2 regions of the Streptomyces sp. NPDC097107 genome follow, and region 2 is predicted to be linked to the other one. Evidence: riboswitches for the same ligand, from Rfam matches in the RefSeq annotation. Region 2 holds a riboswitch; the other holds the start of a gene.
What was found. A riboswitch is a leader RNA that binds a small molecule or an ion and turns the genes downstream of it on or off. The one in region 2 is predicted to bind glycine.

Region 1: linked by a shared signal. The riboswitch ahead of gcvP (aminomethyl-transferring glycine dehydrogenase) and the one ahead of gcvT (glycine cleavage system aminomethyltransferase GcvT) in region 2 are both predicted to bind glycine.

What each region holds. Positions count from the first base shown of each region.
Region 1 is NZ_JBIWEF010000006.1:8,913-23,178, forward strand. Features, by position in the region: gene ACIQ1J_RS15405 (MerR family transcriptional regulator) at 1-4, shown strand, start outside; gene ACIQ1J_RS15410 (DNA polymerase IV) at 74-1,525, shown strand; gene ACIQ1J_RS15415 (PRC-barrel domain-containing protein) at 1,571-1,948, opposite strand; glycine riboswitch at 2,099-2,194, shown strand; gene gcvP (aminomethyl-transferring glycine dehydrogenase) at 2,372-5,257, shown strand; gene ACIQ1J_RS15425 (molybdopterin-binding protein) at 5,324-5,743, opposite strand; gene ACIQ1J_RS15430 (ABC transporter ATP-binding protein) at 5,770-6,837, opposite strand; gene modB (molybdate ABC transporter permease subunit) at 6,909-7,718, opposite strand; gene modA (molybdate ABC transporter substrate-binding protein) at 7,715-8,551, opposite strand; gene ACIQ1J_RS15445 (molybdopterin-binding protein) at 8,756-9,151, opposite strand; gene kdpF (K(+)-transporting ATPase subunit F) at 9,448-9,537, shown strand; gene kdpA (potassium-transporting ATPase subunit KdpA) at 9,546-11,207, shown strand; gene kdpB (potassium-transporting ATPase subunit KdpB) at 11,207-13,345, shown strand; gene ACIQ1J_RS15465 (potassium-transporting ATPase subunit C) at 13,351-14,019, shown strand; gene ACIQ1J_RS15470 (DUF5999 family protein) at 14,157-14,266, opposite strand, start outside.
Region 2 is NZ_JBIWEF010000015.1:115,264-129,529, forward strand. Features, by position in the region: gene ACIQ1J_RS30495 (TioE family transcriptional regulator) at 1-443, opposite strand, end outside; gene ACIQ1J_RS30500 (erythromycin esterase family protein) at 503-1,720, shown strand; gene ACIQ1J_RS30505 (trimeric intracellular cation channel family protein) at 1,740-2,399, opposite strand; gene ACIQ1J_RS30510 (ABC transporter ATP-binding protein) at 2,470-3,927, opposite strand; gene ACIQ1J_RS30515 (ABC transporter ATP-binding protein) at 3,951-5,048, opposite strand; gene ACIQ1J_RS30520 (ABC transporter permease) at 5,045-6,043, opposite strand; gene ACIQ1J_RS30525 (ABC transporter substrate-binding protein) at 6,152-7,948, opposite strand; gene ACIQ1J_RS30530 (ABC transporter permease) at 8,019-9,026, opposite strand; gene ACIQ1J_RS30535 (enhanced serine sensitivity protein SseB C-terminal domain-containing protein) at 9,341-10,138, opposite strand; gene ACIQ1J_RS30540 (enhanced serine sensitivity protein SseB) at 10,421-11,188, opposite strand; gene ACIQ1J_RS30545 (AAA family ATPase) at 11,267-11,935, opposite strand; glycine riboswitch at 12,115-12,208, shown strand; gene gcvT (glycine cleavage system aminomethyltransferase GcvT) at 12,366-13,499, shown strand; gene gcvH (glycine cleavage system protein GcvH) at 13,636-14,013, shown strand; gene glyA (serine hydroxymethyltransferase) at 14,028-14,266, shown strand, end outside.

The DNA of each region.
Region 1 (14,266 bases), on a different contig from region 2:
CTGAACACCGCCGAACTCGGCACCCCCCTGCTGGGCCGGGACATTGTCAGTGGCGTAGGGCAGCATCGGAGATGTGAGAGCCGCGCCCACGATCCTGCATCTCGACATGGACGCCTTCTTCGCCTCGGTGGAGCAGGCCTCCAAGCCGAGCCTGCGCGGGAAGGCCGTCGTGGTGGGCGGCCTCGGACCGCGCGGTGTGGTCGCCACCTGCTCGTACGAGGCGCGGGTCTTCGGCGTCCACTCGGCGATGCCCATGGGCCAGGCCCGGCGGCTGGCACCCAACGCCGCGTACCTGGTCCCGCGCTTCGAGCTCTACCGGTCGATCAGCGAGCAGGTGATGCGGCTGCTGCGCGGGCTGTCGCCGCTGGTGGAGCCACTGAGCCTGGATGAGGCCTTCGTGGACCTGGAGGCCGGCGGGGTGGCCTGGGACGCGGCGTCGGCGCGGCTGGCCGGCACCAAACTGCGTACGGACATCCGCGCCGTCACCGGCCTCACCGGTTCCGTGGGGCTGGCCGCCTCCAAGATGCTCGCCAAGATCGCCTCGGAGGAGGCCAAACCCGACGGGCTGGTCCTGATCCCGCCGGGGACGGAACGGGCCAAGCTGGAGCCGATGACCGTGCGGACGCTGCCCGGCGTGGGGCCGGCCACGGGAGACCATCTGCGGCGGGCCGGGATCACCACGGTCGGCGACATCGCCGAGGCCGGCGAGGACGAGCTCGTACGGCTGCTGGGCAAGGCGCACGGGCACGCCCTGTACGCCATGGCCCTGGCCCTCGACGAGCGACCCGTGGTGGCCGAGCGGGAGACCAAGTCGGTGTCGGTCGAGGACACCTATGACGTGGACATCCACGACCGGGTGCGGGTCGGTGTGGAGGTGGGGCGGCTGGCCGATCGGTGCGTGCGGCGGCTGCGCGGTTCCGGGCTGTCCGGGCGGACCATCGTGCTCAAGGTGCGCAGGTACGACTTCTCCACACTGACGCGCTCCGAGACGCTGCGTGGCCCCACGGACGACCCGGGGGTGGTGCGGGAGGCCGCGGCCCGCCTGTTGGACTCCGTGGACACCACCGGCGGCGTGCGGCTGCTCGGGGTCGGCGTCAGCGGGCTCGCCGACTACACGCAGGAGGACCTGTTCGCACAGGCTGCGGGGGAGCGGGCCGACGAAGTCGCCGAGGAGCCCGACGCCGAGTCCGTCCAGGAGGACCGGCCGACCCCCGCCCCCGAGCGCCGGTGGCCGTCGGGGCACGACGTGCGGCACGTGGAGTACGGACACGGGTGGGTGCAGGGCAGCGGGCTGGGGCGGGTGACCGTGCGGTTCGAGACGCCGTACTCGGAGACCGGCCGGGTGCGGACCTTCCCGGTGGACGATCCGGATCTGGCGCCGGCGGAACCGCTGCCACTGGTCCCGGCCGTGCCGCGAAGACCCGGGGAGGGCGGGCCGACGACCACGGAGGCCGCCCCGGACCTCGGCGGGGAGACCGACGCGGAGACCGGCCCGGCGGGGTCGGCGCGCCTGGCTCCCGGCTAGGACCTCGCCTCGTCCGGCGGATCAGGCCGCAGGAAGCCGGCGGCGTCAGCCCTCTTCTTTGCCCTGGCCGGCCAGCTTGCCGAAGTCGTGGTCGGGGAGCGGGGGCGGAGCGGCGACGTCGAGACCGTAGTGGTGGTAGAGCTGGAGTTCCTGTTCCGGCGAGAGGTGGCGGCCGACGCCGAAGTCGGGGGCCTCCTTGATCAGGGCCCGGTCGAAGGGCACGCGCAAGGTGCCGTCGGACAACTCGCTCGGCTCCAGGGGAACGAAGGCGTCCCGGCTGAACAGGCCGGTGCGTATGGCCGCCCACTCGGGGACGCCGGTGGCGTCGTCGAGATAGACCTCGTCGACGGTACCGATCCGGGTGCCGTTGCGGTCGAACGCCTTGCGGCCGATCAGGTTGCGCGGGTCGATGTCGGTACGCACGGGGCCCTCCACTTGGTCGCACTGGGGTCGCGCACCAGCCGATCCACCAGCCGCCGAAATCATCCGTAGTACTACAAAAGAGCACATATGGCCGGTCGGCCACTCGAAGGTTCGTGCGTCGGCCTCGCTGGTACGCTGGCAAACGGCTGCTGACCCCGCGCGGGAGAGTCCTCCGGACACCATCGGAGGCGCCGAAGGAGCAAATCCTCCCCGGAATCTCTCAGGCTCACGTACCGCGCGGACGAGGTCACTCTGGAAAGCAGGGCGGGTGTCGACGGCTTCCGCTCTCACCGACGGTGAAAGCCGGGAGCGCCCTCGGGCCCACCCGGTGAAGCTCTCAGGTTGAGATGACAGAGGGGGAGGCCGTACGGGTACCCGCGCCGTGGTGCCCCTCGAAGGTCGTCAGACCAGGAGGCCTCCGCAATGACCGCCCATCGCACCCCGCTCTCCGAGCTCGAACAGGCAATGCCGTTCGAGCAGCGCCACATCGGCCCCGATCACGAGGCACGGGCCAAGATGCTCGCGCAGGTCGGTTACGGTTCGCTCGACGAGCTGACGGCCGCCGCGGTGCCGGATGTGATCAAGAACGCAGACGCGCTGGACCTGCCCGGCGCGCGGTCCGAGGCCGAGGTGCTGGCCGAGCTGCGCTCCCTGGCCGACCGCAACCAGGTCCTCGACTCCATGATCGGCCTCGGCTACTACGGCACCTTCACCCCGCCGGTCATCCTGCGCAACGTCATGGAGAACCCGGCCTGGTACACCGCGTACACGCCGTACCAGCCGGAGATCTCCCAGGGCCGTCTCGAGGCCCTGCTGAACTTCCAGACGATGGTCGCCGAGCTGACCGGCCTGCCCACCTCCGGCGCCTCGCTGCTCGACGAGGGCACCGCGGCCGCCGAGGCCATGGCGCTCTCCCGGCGCATGGGCAAGAACAAGAAGGGCCTGTTCCTGGTCGACGCGGACGCCCTGCCGCAGACCATCGCCGTGATCCGGACCCGCGCGGAGCCGACCGGTGTCGAGGTCGTCGTCGCCGACCTGAGCGAGGGCATCCCGGCCGAGGTCGCCGAGCGGGAGATCAACGGCGTCCTGATCCAGTACCCCGGCGCCTCCGGTGCCGTACGCGACATCAAGCCGGTGATCGACCGGGCGCACGAGCTCGGCGCCCTGGTCACCGTCGCCGCCGACCTGCTCGCCCTGACGCTGCTCACCTCGCCCGGCGAGCTGGGCGCGGACATCGCCATCGGCACGACGCAGCGCTTCGGTGTGCCGATGGGCTTCGGCGGGCCGCACGCCGGTTACATGGCGGTGCGCGAGAAGTTCGCCCGCAGCCTGCCCGGTCGCCTGGTCGGCGTCTCCGTGGACGCCGACGGCAACAAGGCCTACCGCCTCGCCCTGCAGACCCGCGAGCAGCACATCCGCCGCGAGAAGGCCACCAGCAACATCTGCACCGCGCAGGTGCTGCTCGCCGTGATGGCCGGCATGTACGCCGTGTACCACGGGCCCGAGGGGCTGCGAGCCATCGCGCGCCGCACCCACCGGTACGCCTCGATCACCGCCGCGGGCCTCTCGGCCGGTGGCGTCGAGGTCGTGCACGGCGCCTACTTCGACACGGTCACCGCGCGGGTGCCCGGCCGGGCCGACGCGATCGTCCACGCCGCCCGCGAGAACGGCATCAACCTGCGGCTCGTCGACGCCGACCACCTGTCGTTCGCCTGCGACGAGACCACCACGCGCGCCCAGGTCGGCGGCGTGTGGAACGCCTTCGGCGTCGAGGGCGACATCGAGGCGCTGGATGCGGCGACGGAGGAGACGCTCCCCGAGGCGCTGCTGCGCGGCGACGACTTCCTGACCCACCCGGTCTTCCACCAGCACCGGTCCGAGACCGCGATGCTGCGTTACCTGCGCCGCCTCGCCGACCGCGACTACGCGCTCGACCGGGGCATGATCCCGCTGGGCTCCTGCACCATGAAGCTCAACGCGACCACCGAGATGGAGCCGGTCACCTGGTCCGAGTTCGGGCAGCTGCACCCCTTCGCCCCCGCCGAGCAGGCGCAGGGCTACCTCACGCTCATCCGTGAGCTGGAGGAGCGGCTCGCCGAGGTCACCGGGTACGACAAGGTGTCACTCCAGCCGAACGCCGGGTCGCAGGGCGAGTTCGCCGGTCTGCTCGCCGTACGCGCCTACCACCGCGCCAACGGCGACGACCAGCGCACCGTCTGCCTCATCCCGTCCTCCGCGCACGGCACCAACGCCGCGAGCGCCGTCATGGCCGGCATGAAGGTCGTCGTCGTCAAGACCGCCGAGGACGGCGAGATCGACGTCGAGGACCTGCGCGCCAAGATCGAGAAGCACCGCGACGAGCTGTCCGTGCTGATGATCACCTACCCCTCCACGCACGGCGTCTTCGAGGAGCACGTCGCCGACATCTGCGCTCGGGTGCACGACGCCGGCGGTCAGGTCTACGTGGACGGCGCCAACCTCAACGCCCTGGTGGGCCTCGCCAAGCCCGGTCACTTCGGCGGCGACGTATCGCACCTGAACCTGCACAAGACCTTCTGCATCCCGCACGGCGGCGGCGGTCCCGGCGTCGGCCCCGTGGCCGTACGGTCGCACCTGGCGCCGTACCTGCCCAACCACCCGATGCAGCCGGCGGCCGGTCCGCAGACGGGCGTCGGCCCGATCTCGGCGGCGCCGTGGGGCTCGGCGGGCATCCTGCCGATCTCGTGGTCGTACGTCCGGCTGATGGGCGGCGAGGGCCTCAAGCGCGCCACGCAGGTGGCGGTGCTCTCCGCCAACTACATCGCCAAGCGCCTGGAGCCGCACTTCCCGGTGCTGTACAACGGCCCCGGCGGGCTGGTCGCGCACGAGTGCATCATCGACCTGCGCCCGCTGACCAAGACGACCGGCGTGAGCGTCGACGACGTCGCCAAGCGGCTGATCGACTACGGCTTCCACGCGCCGACGATGTCGTTCCCGGTGGCCGGCACGCTGATGATCGAGCCGACCGAGTCCGAGGACCTGGCCGAGCTGGACCGGTTCTGCGAGGCGATGATCGCCATCCGCGCGGAGATCGAGAAGGTCGGTTCCGGCGCCTGGTCCGCGGACGACAACCCGCTGCGGGGCGCGCCGCACACCGCCGGTGCGCTGGGCGGTGAGTGGGACCACGGGTACACGCGCGAGGAGGCCGTCTTCCCGGCCGGGGTGTCCGCCGCCGAGAAGTACTGGCCGCCGGTGCGCCGCGTCGACCAGGCCTTCGGTGACCGGAACCTGGTCTGCTCCTGCCCGCCGCTGGACGCCTACGAGGACTGAGCCGCCGGTGCGGGAGAGGCTCCGCGCAGGCCCGGGACGGCCTTGCGCGGAGCCTCTCACCGTGTGTCACGCGGTGGCCAGCGACACCTCCGTCGACTTGACCAGCGCGACGACGGGAACGCCGACGGACAGCCCCAGGTCGTCGGCGGCCTCCCGGGTGATCGCGGCGGTCAGTTCGGCGCCCTCGACCGCGACCCGGACGGAGGCCATGGCGCCGCCGGTGGTGAGGGCGGTGACCGTGCCGGGCAGCCGGTTGCGGATGGACAGGCCCTCGACGCGGCCGGTCGCCACCGACACCTCCGTGGACTTCACCAGGGCGCGGACCTCGGTCCCGGCGGTGAGGGAGAGGTCGTCGGCGGCCTCCCGGGTGATCGCCGCCGTGAGGTCCTGGCCGCCCGAGAGGCGGACCCTGACCGTCGCCATGGCCTCGCCCGGGGTGACGGCCGTGACGGTGCCGGGGAGCTGGTTGCGGATGCTCAGGCTCATGAGGGCACCGTAGCCCGGTCGGGGCGTCATGCCGGGTACGCGTGTGTCTGCGTCGCCTTGACCGCCGCCCACACCGGTGCGCCCGGGTGGAGGCCGAGCTCGGCCGCCGCGACCGTGGTGAGGTCGGCGGCGAGCGGGAGTCCACCGGTGAGGTCCACGCGGATCTGGTCGCCGTGGGTCTCCAGGCCGGCGACCTCGCAGTGCCACAGGTTCCGGGCGCTGGAGCCCGTGGGGCGCTCCGCGTACAGCGTCACGGCGCCCGGCGGGAACGCCACGAAGACCGGACCGGAGAGGTCCTCGGTGGTGGTGATGGCGGGACCGGCGTCGAGGCGGACCGTGTGGCCGTCGGCCCGCCCGCGGTAGAGGTTCAGGCCGACCAACTGCGCGATGTAGTCCGTGCGCGGCCGGCGGGCGATGTCGGCGGGGCCGCCCTCCTGGACGACCCTGCCGTTCTCGACCACCACCAGCCGGTCGGCCAGCACCATGGCGTCCAGGGGATCGTGCGTGACCAGTACGGCCACGGCCTCGAACTCGGCGAGATGGCGGCGGAGCTGCGCCCGCACCTCCAGCCGTGTGCGGGCGTCCAGCGCCGCGAGGGGCTCGTCCAGGAGCAGCAGCCGGGGGTTGGTGGCCAGGGCGCGGGCGAGTGCGACGCGCTGGGCCTGACCGCCGGAGAGGCGGCGCGGCTTGGCGCCCGCGTGGTCGGTGAGGCCCATGCGGTCGAGCCACGCGGCGGCCCGCGCCCGGGACTCGGCCTTGCTCGCGCCCCGGCAGCGCGGACCGAACGCGACGTTGTCGAGCGCGGTGAGATGCGGGAAGAGGAGGTAGTCCTGGAAGACCACGCCGACCGGGCGGGACTCGGGCGGCGTACGGTCCAGGGCGACACCGTCGAGGCGCAGGTGGCCGTCGGCGAGCGGGACCAGGCCGGCGAGCGCGCGCAGGGCGGTGGTCTTGCCGGCGCCGTTGGGGCCCAGCAGGGCGACGACGTCGCCGGGCGCGGCGGACAGGGCGACGTCCAGGTGGAAGGTCCCGCGGTCCACGACGAGCCGGGCGTCGAGGCCGCCGTCGGGCGCGTGGCCGTCGGCGGGGTCCATGGCGGTGGTCGGTCCGTCGGGGTGGGTCATGTCGTCCTCGTCCGGACGGTCGGACGCCTCGTCCAGGCCGGTCATGACGCCCTCATCCAGCGGTCCCGGAGACCGGCCAGTACGGCGATGGAGACGGCCAGCAGCACCAGGCTGAGCGCGATCGCCGCCGCCGGGTCGTTCTGCAGGGCGAGATAGACCGCCAGCGGCATGGTCTGGGTCCGGCCCGGGAAGTTGCCCGCGAACGTGATCGTCGCCCCGAACTCGCCCAGCGCCCGCGCCCAGGCCAGGACGGCGCCCGCCGCGATGCCCGGCGCGATCAGCGGCAGCGTGACCCGGCGGAACGCGGTGAAGCGGGAGGCGCCCAGCGTCGTGGCGGCCTCCTCGAAGCGCGGGTCGGCCGCGCGCAGGGTGCCCTCCACGCTGATGACCAGGAACGGCATCGCCACGAACGTCTCCGCGAGGATGACACCCGTCGTCGTGAACGGCAGCGTGATCCCGAACCACGCGTCCAGCCACTGCCCGATGACGCCGTTGCGCCCGAACGCCAGCAGGAGCGCCACACCGCCCACCACCGGGGGGAGCACGAGCGGCAGCGTCACCAGCGCGCGGACGAAGCCGCGGCCGGGGAACTCCGTGCGCGCCAGCAGCCAGGCCAGCGGCACGCCGACGACCAGGCTCAACGCGGTCGCCGACGTGGCGCACAGCAGCGACAGCCGCAGGGCCTGCCACACCTCCGGACTGGCCAGCTGGCCGGGCAGGTCGCGCCACGGTGCCCGCACCAGCAGGGCGATCAGGGGCAGCAGCAGGAACGCCAGGCCGACGAGGGCGGGTACCAGCAGGGGGACCGGCACCATGCGGGCGCGGGTCCTGGGTACGTCGGGTTTCCTCATGGCGTGCGGAACCCGGCCGCGGTCAGCACCCGCTGCCCCTCGGCGGACTTCACCAGCTTGATGAAGGCCGCGCCCGCGTCGGCGTTGGGAGCCTCCTTGAGGAGCGCGACCGGGTAGTCGTTGACGGCCTTGGCCGACTCGGGGAAGTCCACGCCGGTCACCTTGCCACCGGCCGCCTTCACGTCGGTCTGGTAGACGACGGCGGCGTCGGCCTCCTTCAGCTCGACCTTGGTCAGGGCGGCCTTGACGTCCTGCTCGTACGAGACCGGGGCGAGCCGGAGGCCGCCGGCCTCCAGCGCCTTCTGTGCCGCGGCGCCGCACGGCACCGACTTGTCGCACAGCACGACCTTGAGCCCGGAGCCCGTGAGGTCCTTCAAGGACGAGATCCTGTCGGGATTGCCCGGGAGGGTGGCGATCTCCAGCTGGTTGCGCACGAAGGTGGACGGGGCGCCGTCGGTGGCCCCGGCCTCGGTGACGGTGGCCATCGTTCCGGGGCTGGCGGAGGCGAACACGTCCGCCGGGGCGCCGCCGGTGACGCTGGCGGCGAGGGTGTCGCTGCCGGCGAAGCTGAAGGTGACCTCGGTGCCCGGGTGCTGCTTCTCGAACCGCTCCCCGAGCGTCGTGAAGCTCTCCTTGAGTGAGGCGGCGGCGAAGACGGTGACCTGGCCGGAGACCTTCGCCGAGGAGGACGACGAGGAACCGGCGGAGTCCGAGTCCGCATCCGAGCCGGAGGACGACGAGCACGCGCTCAGGGCCAGCAGCGCGGCGGCTCCCGCACCGCTCACTCGCAGGTTCCGGCGGCTGCGGCGGGTCCTGCACACGGAACGGGTCATCACGGGCCACTCCCTCGGTGTCTGGGGCGGGAGTCCGACGGGCTCCGCGGCCGGGCTGGGCGACCGGGCGCACGGCGGGCTCTCCGCTGCGTCGATCATACTTCCGCATCTGCGAGGGGTAAGTCTGCTGTCGCATCGCATGAGCCAGCCAGTACTGAGAATTGCCTGGCATGTGCGTTCACACCGACCGACGGTGGCGGCGGGTCAAACCCTGTCGACATGGACGTTCGTCGACTTCACGCGGGCGGTGGCCTCCATGCCGACCTCCAGGCCGAGTTCCTCGACCGCTTCCCGGGTCAGCAGGGAGACGAGCCGGTGCGGGCCGGCCTGGATCTCGACCTGGGCCGCCACGTCGCCGAGCTTGATCGCGGTCACGATGCCGGGGAAGGCGTTGCGGACCGAGGTGTACGGCGTCTCCTCGTCGGCGCCGCCGGACCGGGCCAGGTCGACCGAGAACGCGGCCAGGTCGCGCCCGTCGACGAGCCGCCGCCCGCCCTCGTCGCGGTGGGTGGTGATCCGGCCCGCGTCGGCCCAGCGGCGGGCGGTGTCCGGACTGACGCCGAGCAGCCGCGCCGCCTGGCCGATCGTGTAGGACTGCATGCCGGTCACGATAGGGCGCCGGGAGGAAGTGCGGGTGACGCGGGGCCGGCCCTCGACCTCGACCGCGCCGTGATCACCCACGACATCCTCGTAAGAGATCCGTCAAAGGGGCACAGGCCACCGTATGGGACCCGTCAACGGGGGTCGTTTCCGGTCGTGGCAGGGGTTTGCTCGAAGCGTCCTAGTCGCAACCGAACCCCATTCCAGGAGCTCACGATGGCCGATCTGGCCTTCGTCGTCACCACGATCGCGGTCTTCGCGCTGGTGGCTCTCGTCGCCAAGGGGGTGACGAAGCTGTGACCGCCGAGAACATCGTCGGCCTGCTCGTGGCCGTCGCCCTGCTGGGCTATCTCGTCCTCGCCCTGATCTTCCCGGAGAGGTTCTGAGAGATTCCATGGGTCCCGTAACCGCCGGCGTGCTCCAGCTGCTCGCCCTCATCGGCGCACTGGCTGTCGTGCACGCTCCACTGGGCAACCACATGGCCCGGGTCTACTCCGCCCCCGAGCACCTGCGGGTCGAGAAGTGGATCTACAAGGGCATCGGTGCCGACCCGGACACGGAGATGCGCTGGACCGCGTACCTGCGCGGCGTGCTCGCCTTCTCCTTCGCCGGTGTCCTCTTCCTCTACCTGCTCCAGCGCGTCCAAGGTGTCCTGCCGGGCTCGCTCGGCTTCGACTCGGTGGAGCCGGCGCAGGCCTTCAACACCGCCGCGTCGTTCGTGGCCAACACCAACTGGCAGTCGTACTCCGGCGAACAGACGATGGGGCACGTCGTGCAGACCGCCGGTCTCGCCGTGCAGAACTTCGTCTCCGCGGCGGTCGGCATGGCCGTGGCCGTCGCCCTCGTGCGGGGCTTCGCCCGCGCTCGCACCGGGGAGCTGGGCAACTTCTGGTCGGACCTGGTGCGCGGGGTCACCCGCGTGCTGGTGCCACTGGCCGTCCTCGGCGCGCTCGTGCTGGTCGCCTGCGGAGTCATCCAGAACTTCTCCGGCATCCACGAGGTCGGTCAGTTCCTGGGCGGCCCGCAGCAGTGGAACGGCGGCGCCGTCGCCTCGCAGGAGGTCATCAAGGAGCTGGGCACCAACGGCGGCGGCTACTTCAACGCCAACAGCGCCCACCCCTTCGAGAACCCGACGCCGTTCACCAACCTGTTCGAGATCTTCCTGATCCTGCTCATCCCGGTCTCCCTGACCCGGACCTTCGGCGTCATGGCCGGCTCGGTGCGTCAGGGCTACGCGATCCTCGCGACCATGGCCACCATCTGGGTCGGCTTCGTCGCCCTCATGATGTGGACCGAGTTCGCCCACCAGGGGCCCGCGCTCCAGGCGGCCGGCGGCGCGCTGGAGGGCAAGGAGCTGCGCTTCGGGGTCGGCGGCTCGTCGATCTTCGCGGTGACCACGACGCTCACCTCCACCGGTGCCGTCGACTCCTTCCACTCGTCGTACACCGGATTCGGCGGCGGCATCACCATGCTGGGCATGATGCTGGGCGAGATCGCGCCCGGCGGTGTCGGCTCCGGTCTCCACGGCATGCTGATCATGGCGATCATCGCCGTGTTCATCGCGGGGCTCATGGTCGGGCGCACACCGGAGTACCTCGGCAAGAAGATCGGCCCCCGCGAGATCAAGCTGGCGGCGGTCTACATCCTGATCACCCCGGCGCTGGTACTGGTGTTCACCTCGCTGTCCATGGCCCTGCCGACGCCGCCGAACTCGATGCTCAACCAGGGCGCCCACGGCTTCTCCGAGGTGCTGTACGCCTTCACCTCCGCCGCGAACAACAACGGCTCGGCCTTCGCCGGCCTGAACGCGAACACCGACTGGTTCAACAGCACGACCGGGCTCGCGATGCTGCTCGGCCGTTTCCTGCCGATGGTGTTCGTCCTGGCGCTGGCCGGCTCGCTGGCCGGGCAGCAGCCGGTGCCGGCGACCGCGGGCACCCTGCGCACCGAGAAGCCGATGTTCACCGGCCTGCTGGTGGGCGCGATCCTGATCATCGTCGGTCTCACCTACTTCCCGGTGCTGGCCCTTGGCCCGCTGGCCGAAGGGCTGGCGTGATGACCGCTCGTACACAGAAGCACGAGGACTCCATGTCCACAGCCACTTCCACCGCCGCCACCGGGAACCGGGCGCCGCACAGCGACGTACCCACCGGCCGCCCGCCCGCCGAGGGGCGCGTCGGCGGAGGGATCTTCCAACCCGCGCAACTGGTCGCGTCGCTGCCCGAGGCGTTCCGCAAGCTCGATCCGAGGGTGATGGTCAAGTCGCCCGTGATGTTCGTGGTGTGGATCGGCTCGGTGCTGACCACCGCCTTCTCCTTCACGGACCCCGGGGACTGGTTCGGCTGGACCATCAGCGCCTGGCTCTGGCTGACCGTGCTCTTCGCCAACCTGGCGGAGGCCGTCGCGGAGGGCCGGGGCAAGGCCCAGGCCGACACACTGCGCCGGGCCAGGACCGGCACGGTCGCCCGCCGGGTGGACGGGAGCACGGTCCCCGGCACCGTGCTGGCCGTCGGCGACCTGGTGGTCTGCGAGGCCGGAGACGTCATACCGGGCGACGGCGACGTCGTCGAGGGTGTCGCCTCGGTCGACGAGTCGGCCATCACCGGTGAGTCGGCGCCCGTCATCCGCGAGTCGGGCGGCGACCGCAGCGCCGTCACCGGCGGGACGAAGGTCCTCTCCGACCGCGTCGTCGTCAGGATCACCACCGAGCCGGGTGAGACGTTCATCGACCGGATGATCAACCTGGTCGAGGGCGCGGCACGCCAGAAGACCCCGAACGAGATCGCGCTGAACATCCTGCTCGCCTCGCTCACCATCGTCTTCCTGCTGGCCTGCGCCACGCTGACGCCGGTCGCCGACTACGCGGGCACCGAACTGACGATGGTGGTCCTGGTGGCGCTGCTGGTCTGCCTGATCCCGACCACGATCGGCGCCCTGCTCTCCGCGATCGGCATCGCGGGCATGGACCGCCTGGTCCAGCGCAACGTGCTGGCCATGTCGGGCCGTGCCGTCGAGGCGGCCGGCGATGTCTCCACGCTGCTGCTGGACAAGACCGGCACGATCACGCTCGGCAACCGGCAGGCGGCCGAGTTCGTGCCGGTGCGCGGTACGACGGAGGCGCGGATGGCGGACGCCGCCCAGCTCTCCTCACTGGCCGACGAGACGCCCGAGGGCCGCTCGGTCGTAGTCCTCGCCAAGGAGAGGTACGGGCTGCGCGAGCGGCACCAGGGCGAGCTGAGGGGCGCCGAATGGATCTCCTTCACCGCACAGACCCGCATGTCCGGCGTGGACGTCGACGGCCGCAGGATCCGCAAGGGAGCGGCCGGTTCGGTGACCGCCTGGGTGCGCGAGCGCGGCGGCGAGGTCGCCGAGGACACCCAGCGGCTGGCCGACGGCATCTCCGAGGCGGGCGGTACGCCGCTGCTGGTCGCTGTCGAGGACGGTGACGGGGCCCGCGTGCTCGGGGCCGTCCACCTGAAGGACGTCGTCAAGCAGGGCATGCGGGAGCGGTTCGAGGAACTGCGGGGCATGGGCATCAGAACCGTCATGATCACGGGCGACAACCCGCTGACGGCCAAGGCGATCGCCGACGAGGCAGGCGTCGACGACTTCCTCGCCGAGGCCACGCCCGAGGACAAGATGGCCCTGATCAAGCGCGAGCAGGCCGGCGGCAAGCTGGTCGCGATGACCGGCGACGGCACCAACGACGCGCCCGCCCTCGCGCAGGCCGACGTCGGGGTGGCGATGAACACCGGCACGTCGGCCGCCAAGGAGGCCGGCAACATGGTCGACCTCGACTCCAACCCGACGAAGCTCATCGAGATCGTCGAGATCGGCAAGCAGCTCCTCATCACGCGGGGCGCGCTGACCACGTTCTCCATCGCCAACGACGTTGCCAAGTACTTCGCGATCATCCCGGCGCTGTTCGCGGCGGTCCACCCCGGCCTGGACAAGCTCAACGTCATGCGGCTGTCCTCGCCGGACTCCGCGATCCTGTCGGCGGTCGTCTTCAACGCGCTGATCATCGTCGTGCTGGTGCCGCTCGCCCTGCGCGGCGTGCGGTACAGGCCGATGAGCGCGGACCGGATGCTCCGGCGCAGCCTCACGGTCTACGGCCTGGGCGGACTGGTCGCCCCCTTCGTCGGCATCAAGATCATCGACCTGCTCCTGTCCCTCATCCCCGGAATCGGTTGACCGCCATGAACAACTCGGTATCGAACACCGTCCGGTTGCTCGGGGCCGGCCTGCGTGCCCTCTTCGCGCTGACCCTGGTGACGGGCGTCCTCTACCCACTGGTGGTCACGGGAGTCGCCCAGGCCCTGTTCAACGGCAAGGCGAACGGCTCGGAAGTGTCGGCCGACGGCCGCGTGGTGGGGTCCTCGCTGATCGGGCAGTCGTACAACCTGCCGCTGGAGCCGGGGCAGGAGACTCCGGAACCCGACCTGAAGTGGTTCCAGGGCCGCCCGGCCAACGGTCTGGGGGAGAACACCCTCAACACCCAGTACCGCCTGATCCTGTCCGGCGCCACCAACCTGGCCGCCGACAACCCGGAGCTGGTCGAGCAGGTGAGGGCGGCGCAGGCCGCCGTCGTCGAGGACAACTCGGTCCCCGGCCACCCCGTCGAGCGGTCCGAGATCCCCGCGGACGCGGTGACCTCATCCGGCTCGGGACTGGACCCGGACATCTCGCCGGACTACGCCGAGCTGCAGGTACCCCGAATCGCCCGGGAGAACGGCCTGTCCGTCGCGAAGGTCCAGGGGCTTGTCGACCGGCACGCACAGGGCCGCACCCTCGGCTTCATCGGCGAGCCGCGGCTCAACGTCCTCGAACTGAACATCGCCCTCGAGGAGCTCGTGACTAGGGGCTGAGCGGGAGCGCCGGCATGGGACGTCCCGGCGTGAAAGAGCGGAAGCCGGACACGCGCCAGGGCCGGTTCGCAGACGATGTCCGCGGGCCGGCCCCGCGCATCACCGGGCGGAGTGGAGCCACCCCGCCCGGCCTGTGCTCAGGCGGCGCTCATCACGCCCGCACCGACAGGGCGGTGCGGGGCGATGACCTGGCCGTCCGGCAGGAGCTCACCGGTGTCCTCGAAGAGGACGACGCCGTTGCACAGCA
Region 2 (14,266 bases):
AGCGTCGCGGGCCGGATGCCGAGTTCCGCCGCCAGCGGCCCGACGAACGTGCGGCCCGAACCGGACGCCACCGTCCCCGCGGGCACCGCGGTGGGCGCCAGGTCGCGCAACGCGCCCTCCACGGCCCGGAGGGTTCGCCGGTCTTCGAGCAGCTGGGCGTGGCTCTCGTCGATGAGCCGGTACGCCTCGTCCACGGCGCCCCGGTTCACGGCCCGCATGATGGACGCCGCCGCCCGGTGGCCGTGGCCGGACACCAGGGCGAGGAACGCGCCCAGCGCCCGCGCGTGCAGCGGGGTGTAGGTGCGGTATCCGTGAGCCGTACGGCCGGCGTCCGGGAGGATGCCGGCCTCCTCGTAGTTCCTGACGGCCTGCGTGGACAGACCGTACCCGCGGGCCAGATCGATCGGCCTGAGCGTGCCACCGCTTTGAAGCTTCCGAGCCATAGACCGGGACAGTATCGCCGCAAAGCTTCAACCGAAAGTTCAACGATACGGTTGAAGGCATGGCTAATGCTGGCATCAAGGACACCGCCCGCCCCGTCGAGGCCGCCGCCGTCATGAGGCTGCTCCCCGCCCGGCCCCGGCTGCTCGCCCTGGGCGAGCCCGCCCACGGCGAGGACGCCCTGCTCGAAGTGCGCAACGAACTCTTCCGGCAACTCGTCGAACAGGAGGGCTACCGCACGATCGCGATCGAGAGCGACTGCCTGGCGGGCCTGGTCGTGGACGAGTACGTCACCTCGGGCACGGGCACCCTCGACGAGGTCATGGAACACGGTTTCAGCCACCCGGACCTCGGGCTCGGGGCATCCGCGGCCAACCGCGAGCTCGTGCGCTGGATGCGCTCCCACAACGACGGCCGGCCCGCCTCCGAGCGGCTCCGCTTCGCCGGTTTCGACGGCCCGCTGGAGATCACCCACGCCGCCGGCCCCCGGGAGGCACTCACCGCACTCCACGACTACCTCTCGGCCCGGGTCGACACCGGTCTGCTCCCCTGCACCGCGGAAACGCTCGACCGTCTGCTCGGCGCCGACGACCGGTGGACCGAGCCCGCCGCGATGATGGACCCGGCCCAGTCCGTGGGACAGTCGGCCGAGGCCAAGGAGTTGCGGACGCTCGCCGAGGACCTGGTGTCACTGCTCGACGAGCACGCGCCGCACCTGCTCGCGGCGACCTCCCGGGACGACTGGGAGCGGGCGTGCCTGTACGGACGCACCGCGACCGGCCTGCTGAGCTACCACTACTGGATGGCCGACACCTCACCGGCCCGTATGAACCGGCTGCTGGGCGTGCGGGACCGGATGATGGCCCGCAACCTCCTCGCACTCGCCGCTCGGGGCCCGGCACTCGTCCACGCCCAGAACGCCCATCTCCAGCGGGAGAAGAGCACGATGCGGATGTGGCAGGGACCGGTGGAGTGGTGGAGCGCCGGCGCGCTGGTGAGCGCCCGGCTCGGTGAGGAGTACGCCTTCGTGGCCACGGCCCTCGGCACGATCCGGCACCAGGGGGTGGACACCCCGCCGCCGGACACCGTCGAAGGGCTCCTGTACGCGCTCCCGGAGGACCGCTGCGTCGTCGACGCGTCCCGGCTGGCCGCCGTCCTCGGCGGCACCCGGCCCGCGCCCCGCGTCTCCCCGTGGTTCGGCTACGCCTCGCTCGACCCGGCCCACCTGCCCGCGATCGACGGGGTGGTGTTCGTCAAGGACGTCCCGGACCGGCACTGAACGGGTCGGAACCGCGACCTCACTCCCCCTCCGACACCGTCGACCGCCGGTTCCAGGCGCGCGGCGCCCGCCAGTGGAACCGCAGGGCGAGCAGGCGCAGGACGAAGGCCGTGACCACCGCGAGCCCCGTGGTGAACGAGCTCAGGGCGTCGTAGCGGATGCACAGGGCGACCATGGTGGCGCCGACGATCGCCGGGACGGCGTACAGGTCGCGGTCCCAGCGCAGCAGCGAGGGCACCTCGTTGGCCAGCACGTCCCGCAGTACGCCGCCGCCCACCGCGGTGGTCAGGCCCAGGCAGGCCGAGGCGGTCAGGCCGAGCCCGTAGTCGTACGCCTTGGTCGTGCCGGCGACGCAGAACAGGCCGAGACCGGCCGCGTCGAAGATGTTCACGCCGGTCTGGAGGCGCTCCACATGGGGGTGGAGGAAGAAGACCAGCAGCGTGGCGAAGAGCGGGGTGATGAAGTACCCCAGGTCCGTGAAGGCCGCGGGCGGTACGGCGCCGATGACCAGGTCCCGGAACAGCCCGCCGCCCAGCGCGGTCACCTCGGCGAGGACGGCGATGCCGAAGACGTCGAAGTTCTTGCGTACGGCCAGCAGCGCGCCGGAGATGGCGAAGACGAAGATGCCGACCAGGTCGAGCGTGTGCTGGACGGTGGGGGTGAAGAGTTGCTCGTACACCCCGACATTCTCGCCTGCCGGTGAGCCCCCGCCTTACGAACGAAGGCGGGGGCTCACCGGCGGGGCGAGGTCACTTCTCCTTGGCGGGAGGCTCCTCGTCGGCGCTCTCGGTGCTCTCGGTGCTCTTGGCGCTCTCGGTGCTCTTGGCGCTCCCGGCACTCCCGGCACTCCCGGCACTCCCGGCACTCCCGGTGCTCTCGGCACCCCCGGCACCCCCGGCGCCCTCGGTGCTCCCGACGCCCTCGGCACCCCCGGCACCCCCGGCACCCCCGGCGCCCTCGGTGCTCCCGGCGCCCTCGGCACCGGCCTCGTCGCCGGTCGCGGCGTCTTGGGCACCATCGGTGCCGGCCTCGGCCTCCGCGGCCACCGCCGCCGAGGTCTGCGCCGACTCCGCCAGCGCCTTCTCGGACACCAGCTCCGCCGCCTCCTTGGCGTCGGAGAGCAGGACGACGTCCTGCGGGGCCTGGTCCTCGAAGTTCTCCGGGTGGTGGCAGGCCACCTGCTGACCGGGGCGCAGCTCCTTCAGCGGCGGCTCGGTCGTCTTGCAGATCTCCGTCGCCTTCCAGCACCGGGTGTGGAAGCGGCACCCGCTCGGCGGGGAGATCGGCGAGGGCACGTCGCCCTTGAGCAGGATGCGCTCGCTCTTGGCCGACTTGCGGGCCGGGTCCGGGATCGGGACCGCCGACATCAGCGCCTTGGTGTACGGGTGCATCGGCGTCTTGTAGAGCAGGTCGCGGTCGGCCAGCTCCATGATCTTGCCGAGGTACATCACCGCGATCCGGTCCGAGACGTGCCGGACGACGGACAGGTCGTGCGCGATGATCACGTACGTCAGGCCCAGCTCGGTCTGGAGGTCGTCGAGCAGGTTGACGACCTGGGCCTGGATCGACACGTCGAGCGCGGAGACCGGCTCGTCGGCCACGACCAGCTTCGGGTTCAGCGCGAGCGCGCGGGCGATACCGATGCGCTGGCGCTGACCGCCGGAGAACTCGTGCGGGTAGCGGTTGTAGTGCTCGGGGCTGAGACCGACCACCGACAGCAGCCGCTGCACCTCCTTCTTCACCCCGCCCTCGGGCTCGACGCCCTGGAGCTTGAAGGGGGCGCTGATGATCGTGCCGATGGTGTGGCGCGGGTTCAGCGACGAGTACGGGTCCTGGAAGATCATCTGCACGTCGCGGCGCAGCGGACGCATTGCGCCGACCCCGAGGTGGGTGATGTCCTTGCCCTCGAACTCGACCTTGCCCGCGGTCGGTTCGAGGAGGCGGGTGATCAGCCGGCCCATGGTCGACTTGCCGCAGCCCGACTCGCCCACGACACCGAGGGTCTCGCCGGACTTGACCTCGAAGTCGATGCCGTCGACGGCGCGTACCGCGCCGACCTGGCGCTGCAGCAGGCCCTTCTTGATCGGGAAGTGCTTCTGCAGCCCGGTCACCTTCAGCAGGGTCTCGCCGGGGGCGGCGTCCTTGGTGAGGGTGGCGGTGCCGGCGGCCTCGCTCCGTGTGCCGTCGCTCTGCGCAGGGATGGCCACTGCTTCGTCCTTGGCGTTCTCGCTCACAGCTTCGGCGCAATCTCTTCGGTCCAGATACGCTCCCGCTGCTCCTGCGACATGTGGCAGGCGGCCCAGTGCTTGCTGCCGACCTCGGCCAGCTCGGGGCGGACCGTGCGGGTGACGTCGTCCTTGGGCACGTCGGCGTACGGGCAGCGCGGGTTGAAGGCGCAGCCGGACGGCAGGTTGATGAGAGAGGGCGGGGAGCCCTTGACCGGGATGAGGCGTTCCTGCTGGTCGCGGTCGAGCCGCGGCATCGAGCCGAGCAGACCCCAGGTGTAGGGGTGCCGGGGCTCGTAGAACACCTTCTCCGCCGGGCCCCGCTCGACGCACCGGCCGCCGTACATCACCAGGAGGTCGTCGGCCAGTTCGGCGACGACGCCCAGGTCGTGGGTGATGATGATGACCGCGGAGCCGAACTCCGTCTGCAGATCGCGGATGAGGTCGAGGATCTGCGCCTGGACGGTCACGTCCAGGGCGGTCGTCGGCTCGTCCGCGATGAGCAGCTCGGGGTTGTTGACCAGCGACATCGCGATCATCGCGCGCTGGCGCATACCGCCGGAGAACTCGTGCGGGTAGCTGTCCACCCGCTTGTCCGGCTGCGGGATGCCGACGCGGTCGAGCATCTCCACGGCGCGGCGCTTGGCGGTCTTCTTGTCCACGTCGTGGTGGACGCGGTAGGCCTCCACGATCTGCTGGCCGATCGTGTAGTACGGGTGCAGCGCGGACAGCGGGTCCTGGAAGATCATCGACATCTGCCGGCCGCGCAGCTTGCGCACCTCGTCGGGGTCGGCGGACAGCAGCTCGGTGCCGTCCAGCCAGATCTCGCCCGAGATCTGCGCCTTGCGCCTGCCGTACTGGCCGGCGGTGTGCAGGCCCATGATGCCGAGCGAGGTCACCGACTTGCCGGAGCCGGACTCGCCCACGATGCCGAGGGTCTTGCCCTTCTCCAGCTGGAAGCTGAGCCCGTCGACGGACTTGACCAGGCCGTCGTCGGTCGGGAAGTGCACCTTCAGGTCGCGTACTTCCAGGAAGGCCTTCGGTGTGGGCGAAGTACCGGTGGGCTCGCCCACGGCGGCTCCGCTCTTGCTGAGGTCGGTCATGCGAGCCTCACTCGGGGGTCGATCACGGCGTACAGGATGTCCACCACGAGGTTGGCGATCAGCACCGCGAGAGAAGTGATCAGGACGACGCCCAGGATAAAGGGCAGGTCCTGGTTCTGGATCGCGTCCAGCACCTTCTGACCGAGGCCGGGGAGGCTGAACGTGGTCTCGGTCAGGATCGCGCCGCCCATGAGGGCGCCGAGGTCCATGCCGAGCATGGTGAGCAGCGGGGTCAGGGTCGACCGCATGGCGTGCTTGCGGATGACGACCTGCTCCTTGAGGCCCTTGGCGCGCGCGGTGCGGATGTAGTCCTCGCCGAGGATCTCCATCATGGTGGCCCGGGTGATCCGGGCGTACATCGCGGCGTACAGGAAGGCCAGGGTGAGCCAGGGCAGGATCATGCCGCCGAGCCAGCCGGTGAGGCTCTCCTCCAGGGGCACGAACTCGCCGTTGATCCAACCCAGTCCGTAGGAGAAGATCGCCAGGCTGAGCAGGCCGGTGAAGTAGATGGGGAGGGAGACGCCCGCCAGCGCGACGACCATCGCGCCGCGGTCCCACAGGGTGCCCCGCTTGAGCGCGGAGAGCACACCGGCGGCGAGACCGAAGATCAGCCACAGGACGGCCGCGCCGAGCGCGAGAGCCAGGGTCACCGGGAAGCGCTCGGTCAGCACCGGCCACACGGACTGCTCGGTACGGAAGGAGTAGCCGAAGCACGGCGCGGAGCAGTGGGTGACGTCACCACCGGCCGCGTAGGTGCGGCCCGCGAAGATGCCCTTGAAGAACTCCCAGGCCTGGACGAAGACCGGGTCGCTCAGACCCAGCTTCTGTCGCACCCCCTCGACGGCGGCGGGGTCCGCCTGCTTGCCCACGAAGCTCAGGGCGACGTCGACGCCGGCCCACTTGGGGACGAGGAAGAAGATGCCGAAGACCACCAGGATGATGACCACCAGCATCACTGCGGCGGCGAACAGCCGCCTGATGAGATAAGCGAGCACGGGTTGCGGCCCGCTGCGGATCGCGGGCCGCCGGAGGTCTTCCGGCGGCCCGCGGTCACGCCGCGCCGGCCTTCACCTGCCTTTCGTGCCGTACGGCGGGTGTACCGGTTACTTCGAGGACTTCAGACCGAGGTTGACGAAGTCGTACATACCGCTGTAGCCGTCGGTGGTGTACACGTTCGCCAGTCGGCTGGAGCGCCAGTTGATGAACTTCTCGAAGACGAAGGGCAGGTAGTACGCGCCCTCCATCACCTTGTGGTTGATCTCCGTGGCGATCTTGGTCTTGCCGGCGTCGTCCAGCTGCGTGAGGTAGTCCGCGAACAGACCGTCGATCTTCTTGTCGTCGATCATCGCGAAGTTGTTGTTCGCGCTGTCGAGGATGTAGCTGCTGTGCCACAGCGGCAGACCGTAGCCCTGGACGGACGGGAAGTCCGGGCCCCAGCCCATGATGATGATGCCGTAGCCCTTCTTCTGCACGTTCGAGGGGCTGCCGACGGTGCTGGCGTACTGGGCGCCGTCGTACTGGTCGATCTCGACGTCGATGCCGACCTTCTTCAGCGACGCCTGGAGCGACTCGGCGGTGGCCACCTCGACCGGCTTGTTGTTGCGGACGGCGATGGTGGTCTTGAAGCCGTTCGGCTCGCCGCAGGCCTTCAGCTCTTCCTTGGCCTTCTCGACGTTGCCCTTCTTGTTCGCACCGGCCATCTCGTACGGGTCGTACTTCTGACCCTCGGAGCCCGGGACGGACGGCGGCAGCATGTTGGTGCCGATGTCGCCACCGGCGACCGGGCCGCCGCGCGCGGTCTGCAGCGAGACGTGGTCGGCCCCGTAGAGCACGGCCTTGCGGCAGTGGATGTTGTCGAACGGCTTCACGTTCTGCGGGAACGAGGCGTACCGGATGTAACCCGAGACCGGGTTGTCCAGGTTGCCCTTGTGCTCCTTCAGGGCGGTGGTGCGGCCCTGCGGGGACATACCGGTCTGGGCCAGGTCGATGTCGTAGTCGCCGGCGAGCAGGCGGGCGTCCAGGTCGTTGGCGTTGGAGAAGAACTTGATCGTGATCTTGTCCGGGTACGCCTTGCGGACCGGGTCCGAATCCTGCTTCCACTCGGTGTTGCGGACCAGGGTCAGGTCCTTGCCGGGGTTGTAGGACTCGAACTTGTACGGGCCCGAGGAGAACGGGCGCAGACCGTACTTCGACTTGGTGTCCTTGTCCTGGCGGACCGGGGACGCCGAGGTCAGCGCGAGCATCTCCTCGAAGTCGGAGTTGGCCTTCGGCAGTTTGAAGACGATGGTCTTGTCGTCCGGCGTCTCGATCGCCTTCAGGCCGAGCTTGTCCTTGGACTTGTCCTTGTACGGGCCCTGGTACTCGCCCTTGGGGTCGAGGACGTCCTTCAGGTAGACCGGGCCGCCGGACAGCACGTCCTGCGCCCAGACGCGCTCGATGCCGTACTTGACGTCCTTGGAGGTGATCGGCTTGCCGTCCTCCCAGGTGACGCCGTCACGCAGGGTGTACGTGTAGGTTTTGCCGTCGTCCGAGACCTTGGCGAGCCCGCTGGCGAGGTCCGGCGTGACCTCGGCACCCGCCGAGCCCGGCTCCGTCTTGTTCGTGACGAGCTGGCGGCTGTAGTAGCGGGAGAAGTTCCACATGAAGCCGTAGTAGCCGCGCGTGGTGTCCCACGAGTCGGCGTCCTGCGTGCTGGCGAACTTCAGCGTTCCGCCCTTCTTGGCCTCGGAGGCCTGAAGGACCTTGTTGTTGGCCGCGTCGAAGCCGGCGGCGCCGTTCTTCGAACCGCCGTTGCTGTCGTCGCCGCCGCCGCCGCACGCCGCGGTGGTCAGCAGCGCGGCGACCACTGCGGCAGCGGCCAAAGCCTGCTTGCGCCGCCCTGAGGTGCGTTGGGTAGTCACGATCTCGGATCCTCCGGATTAGATGAGAGACCCCGTGCAGGTGCCACGGGTCGCTTGCCGGTACGGCAGGTCAGCGGGAGCCCTTCGGGTCCAGCGCGTCGCGCACGCCGTCCCCGAAGAGGTTGAAGGCAAGAACGGTGATGAAGATCGCCACACCCGGGATCACCATGTACATGGGATCCGACTTGTAGTAGTCGATCGCGCTCGAAAGCATCTGTCCCCAGGACGAGGTGGGCGGCTTGACGCCCACGCCCAGGAAGCTGAGTGCCGCCTCGGTCAGGATGTTGGTGGGGATCATCATCGTGGTGTAGACGATGATCGGCGCCACCAGGTTGGGCAGCAGTTCCTTGAACAGGATGTAGAACCGTCCGGCTCCCAGGGACCGGGCCGCCTCGACGTACTCCCGTTCACGCATCGAGAGTGTCTGGCCGCGGACCACGCGACCGATGTAGGGCCAGCCGAAGAAGCCGATGACCAGGATCATCATGAGCAGACGCACGCCCGTGCCGCTCAGCCCCAGCATGTCGTCGGGCATGACGGAGACCAGCGCGATGATGAACAGCAGCTGCGGGAAGGCCAGCAGACCGTCCATGACCCGGCTGATGAGGGCGTCGACCCAGCCGCCGAAGAAGCCGGCCAGGACACCCAGAACGGTGCCGATGACCACGGCGACGAGCGCGGACAGGAAGCCCACGAGCAGCGAGATCCGGGCGCCGTGGACGATACGGGCGAAGACGTCGCGGCCGTTGACCGGCTCGACACCGAGCCAGTGCTCGCCGCTGATGCCGCCCAGCGACCCCGTGGGGGTGCCGAACAGCGGGTCGATCGCATCCTCGTTGAACGAGTTGGGATCCTGCCCGTAGAGGGAGGTGATCGCCGGCGCGAGCACCGCGATCACGATGAGAACGAGCACCACGATGCCGCCCGTCAGGGCCAGCTTGTCCCGTTTCAGTCGCTCCCAGGCGATCCGGCCCAGGGAACGCCCCTGTACCGCCTTGGCGTCGGCGCCGGCAACCGCCGCTTCCTCGGCCGCACTCGGGGCCGCTTCCGCGGTCGGCTCGTGCAATGGTGCCGTCATCTGGCAGGGACCCCTCTCAACCGGCGGTAGCCGGCCCGCACTTGCCGCTGTAGCGGCGTGATCAGTCCGTCGTACACAGGGGCGAACAGCCACCCCTTGTTGCGGGAGTCTTCAACGCTTTGGCGATCAGTAGCCAGACTTGACGGGGAATGGATGCGCAACCGTGATGCTGTTTGAGGTGTTCCGTTATCCGGACACTGGGTAACGAGGGCCGGACGCGGACGAGTTGGGACATCGCGGACAGGGCGGTGTCTTACGCCCTCGTCTACGCGCGAAGATGTCCGCCCACGGTGGCGGGACGGGCCCTGCGACGGTCAGTACCGGCCCCCGGCCGGAGGGTATCCGTACCCGCCCGCGGGCGCCTGGGCCGGGGCGGCCACATGGGCCTCGCGGTCGTAGAAGGGGCGGGCGTGGGCGCGCAGCCACATGGCGACCGGGTCGTGGGTGTCGGTCATCGCCACCGTCGACACCGGCAGCCCGTCCGGCACCGCGCCGACGGACTGCTGCATCATCCCGCGCACCGCGTCGACGGCCGGCGGCGAGGTGTCGTACACGTCGAGACCGATGGCGAGATAGGGCGCGCCCAGCGCCGGCTGCACCCAGGCGCGGCGAAGCGCGCGGACCGCCGGGGTACGGTGTGCGTTCTGCGCGAGCAGGGCGTAGAACTGCGGGACCTCGATGGCCGGTTCGGACAGGCGCAGCGGTCCGGCGGGCTGCCGGTCCAGGCCGGAGGCGATGCGGCGCAGATCCAGCCAGGGGATACCGACGCCGCCGCCGGGGGCGTGCGGGTTGAGCCAGAGACCGTAGTGGTCCGGGTAGAGGGCGCGGGCCACCTCCAGGCCGTCGACCACCTCGTACGACCGGTTCCAGCCGCTGGCCGACAGCTCCTGGGCGGAGGTGACGCAGGGCGCGTAGCCGAAGCCTTCGACCTCCATGTTTCCGTACTGGGCGTCCGGGGAGCCGGCCTGGCCGTGCCAGAGCAGCATCCAGACCTGGCCGGAGGTGGGGGTGGCGAGGGCACGCAGCAGGGCCTCGTAGGCGTCGTAGCGCCCGGGCGTCACCTGGCGCAGCATGTGCTCGACCTGTCCGGTCGCGGTGCCGCTGGCGCTCACGTGTATCGCCCCTTCGAGAAGTTCCCGGTTAGGGAACCAGCTTAAGGCTCCGCCGGGTGGGGGGCGCCTATGAGCTCGGGGGGCGGTGTCCGTGGGCGGGTGCGGGTTCGCCGTGGCTTCGGGTGCGGGTTCGCCGTGGCTTCGGGTGCGGGTTCGCCGTGGCTTCGGGTGCGGGTTCGCCGTGGCTTCGGGTGCGGGTTCGCCGTGGCTTGCCGCGCCCGCGCGGCGGAGCCGCGGATGTCATGGCCCCGCGCCCCTTACCGGCGCTGGCCGCACCGGCGTTCACAGGTTCCGGTCGTAGAACGGGCGGACGTTCGCCCGCATCCAGTCGCAGACCGGGTCCTGGGCTGCTTCCAGGAGGACCAGGTTGACCTGGGTCTTCAGGGGGGCCTTGGTCAAGGCACGGCCCAGGGCGTCCAGGGGAAGGGCGCGGGCGTCGTCCTCCCAGTGGGTGAGTTCGACGCCGACGAACATGACGGGGTCGGCCGTCTCGACGGCGGCCAGGCAGCGGCGGGCGGTGCGCACGACGCCGACGGCGGCGAACTCGGCGGAGGCCGCGGCCAGGAAGTCCACCGGGTCGTCCTGCCAGTCCGGCTCGAAGAGGCGGACCCGGCCGCCGGACGCGGGTCCGTCCAGCGGGGTGCGGCCGGCCCGGCACAGCTCGGCCACGGCCGGCGGCGGCAGCGGGATGCCGACCATGCCGTCCGGATTCACGGCGATGCCGACCTGCGGGGGCAGGCCGCGGGCGAACTCCGCGGCGGGGGCGATGGTGTGCGCCATCTGCGCGCCGGCGGCCTGGCGGAGCTGCTCCTCCGAGCTGAACACCGGCACGTAGGCCTGGCCCTCGATCTCCAGCGAGGGGAGGTCGAGGGGGCCGCTGTTCGGGCCGCCCCCGTTCGGCAGGGGTATCCACAGGAAGCTGCGGCCGAGCACCTCCACGATCCGGCCGCCGGCGCCCGGCACGCCGAGGGAGGCGGACAGCACCTCCTCCAGCTCGTTGCCGGGCCACCCGCCGTGCGGGTGGGGGTGCGCCTGTGCCGGGAAGTCCATCTGCCTGCCTACCGCCTGCCTGTACCGCTGCTGTGGCTGAAAAGGCTAACCCGTTCGGCCCCGCCGCCCTACGGTGCGTCACCCCGTGAACCCGATTCGGCGGAGGGTGTCGGCCGCCGCCCGGTCCAGGAGGATCGCCGAGGTGCAGCCGGCGGGCAGGGTGCCCTCGGTCACCGCGCGCAGCAGGCGGGTGCTGGCCGTGCGGTGGCGCAGGAACGCGTACCGCGACACGCCCCGGCCGCGCTCGCGCTGCCCGGCCAGGGCCTCACCGGCGTCGACGTCGAGCAGCAGCAGGTGCAGGGTGCCGTCACGGCGGCGGGCCTCGCGGGCCAGCCAGCCGCGCACCCAGGCCTGGGTGCCGCAGTCGTGCACGACGACGCCCTCGCCGGAGCGCAGCGCCCTGCGCAGTCCGGCGTAGTGGGCGAGGCGGACGAGGGGGCGGTAGAGCCCGTACGGCAGGAAGCGCGGCATGCGGCGGTCCCAGCGGTCGCGGGTGTCCTGGGAGTCGATGCGCGGTCCGCGCACGGTGCGCTCCATCAGCGTGGACTTGCCGCTGCCGGGCAGGCCGGTGATCACCACGAGGTCCCGGGGCCCGAAGAGCAGGGCGTGCGGGCTGCGGCCGTCCCGGTCCCGCAGGTCGCGGACGACGGGTGCGGGCAGTTCGGCGCACGCCTCCGGTGCCGGGGCGACGGGCTGCTTGGGCAGCGCGAGACCCGAGTTCGTGGCGTACGCCGTGGTCCTGTTCACCGTGATCGTCCTCCCCTGGGGCGGTTCACGAGTCACCATCCCCGTCGAGTGTAAAGAGAAGGTAATGCGCAGGTCTCGCGTTTTCGTGCGCTTACTGCCACAGGCCGGTTACAGATCACGGTCTGCCATGGATCGGCCGGGCGTGCAATGATGGCGGCGCCAACTGCATACCGGCCGTTTGAATCCGCGCGGGAGAGTCCCCGGCCGCGCCGGGGCGCCGAAGGAGCAAGTCCCTCCCTTGAATCTCTCAGGCACCGTTACCGCGCGGGCGAGGCACATCTGAAAAGCGGGCCGCCCCTCGACGGGCTGCCCCACCCAAGGTGCAAGTCCTGGTCGCCGTACTCCGGTGGTCGTGGCGAACCTCTCAGGTTTCGATGACAGATGGGGAGGATCGACCTCGCCACGTCCTGTCCTGGGAGACGACCGACCGATGAGCAGTACAGAACTCCGCCGTACCGCGCTCGATGCCACGCATCGCGCGCTGGGCGCGACGATGACCGACTTCGCCGGCTGGGACATGCCCCTGCGCTACGGCTCCGAGCGCGACGAGCACGTCGCGGTGCGCACCCGGGCCGGGCTCTTCGACCTCTCGCACATGGGTGAGATCACGGTCACCGGTGCACAGGCCGCCGAGCTGCTGAACTTCGCGCTGGTCGGCAACATCGGCAGCGTGAAGCCGGGCCGCGCCCGCTACACCATGATCTGCCGCGAGGACGGCGGCATCCTGGACGACCTGATCGTCTACCGGCTGGGCGAGACCGAGGCCGCCTCTTCTCACTACATGGTGGTCGCCAACGCCTCCAACGCCCAGGTGGTGCTGGACGCGCTGACCGAGCGGGCCGCCGGCTTCGACGCCGAGGTGCGCGACGACCGCGACGCCTACGCGCTGCTCGCCGTTCAGGGCCCCAGGTCCCCGGGCATCCTCGCGTCGCTCACCGACGCCGACCTGGACGGCCTGAAGTACTACGCCGGGCTGCCCGGCACGGTCGCGGGCGTCCCGGCGCTCATCGCGCGCACCGGCTACACCGGCGAGGACGGCTTCGAGCTGTTCGTGCGGCCGGAGCACGCCGTGGAGCTGTGGCAGGCGCTGACCAAGGCGGGCGAGGGCGCCGGGCTGGCCCCGTGCGGTCTGTCCTGCCGGGACACGCTCCGCCTGGAGGCGGGCATGCCGCTGTACGGGCACGAGCTGACGACCGCGCTGACGCCCTTCGACGCCGGGCTCGGCCGGGTGGTGAAGTTCGAGAAGGAGGGCGACTTCGTCGGGCGTGCCGCGCTGACCGAGGCCGCTTCCCGGGCCGAGCAGAACCCGCCCCGCGTCCTGGTCGGTCTGGTCGCCGAGGGCCGCCGGGTCCCGCGCGCCGGGTACCAGGTCGTCGCCGGTAGCGAGGTCGTCGGCGAGGTCACCTCCGGCGCGCCGTCCCCGACGCTGGGCAAGCCGATCGCCATGGCGTACGTCGACCCCGCGCACGCGGCGCCGGGCACCTCGGGTGTCGGCGTGGACATCCGGGGCAGCCACGAACCGTACGAGGTCGTGGCGCTGCCGTTCTACAAGCGCCAGAAGTAGACACTGCACACTGGCACCGGGCGGCGGGGCCCTGTAGTCCCGCGCGCGTCCTCGCTGCTCACCAGCGGTGTCAGCAGTTCCCCTCATCAGCAGCCCCCTTCACCCGCACTCCCTCGCGTACAGGAGAATTTAGGCCATGAGCAACCCCCAGCAGCTGCGCTACAGCAAGGAGCACGAGTGGCTGTCGGGCGCCGAGGACGGCGCCTCGACGGTCGGCATCACGGAGCACGCGGCCAACGCGCTCGGTGACGTGGTCTTCGTCCAGCTCCCCGAGGTCGGCGACTCGGTGACCGCGGGCGAGACCTGCGGCGAACTGGAGTCCACCAAGTCGGTCTCCGACCTGTACTCCCCCGTCTCCGGTGAGATCACCGAGGTCAACGAGGACGTCGTCAACGACCCGTCGCTGGTGAACTCCGCGCCCTTCGAGGGCGGCTGGCTGTTCAAGGTGCGCGTCACGGACGAGCCGGCCGACCTGCTCTCCGCCGACGAGTACACCGCCTTCACCGCCGGCTGAGGAGTCACGACCGCATGTCGCTTCTGAACACACCCCTGCACGAGCTCGACCCCGACGTCGCCGCCGCCGTCGACGCCGAGCTGGACCGCCAGCAGTCCACCCTGGAAATGATCGCCTCCGAGAACTTCGCGCCCGTCGCGGTCATGGAGGCCCAGGGCTCGGTCCTCACCAACAAGTACGCCGAGGGCTACCCCGGCCGCCGCTACTACGGCGGCTGCGAGCACGTCGACGTGGTCGAGCAGATCGCCATCGA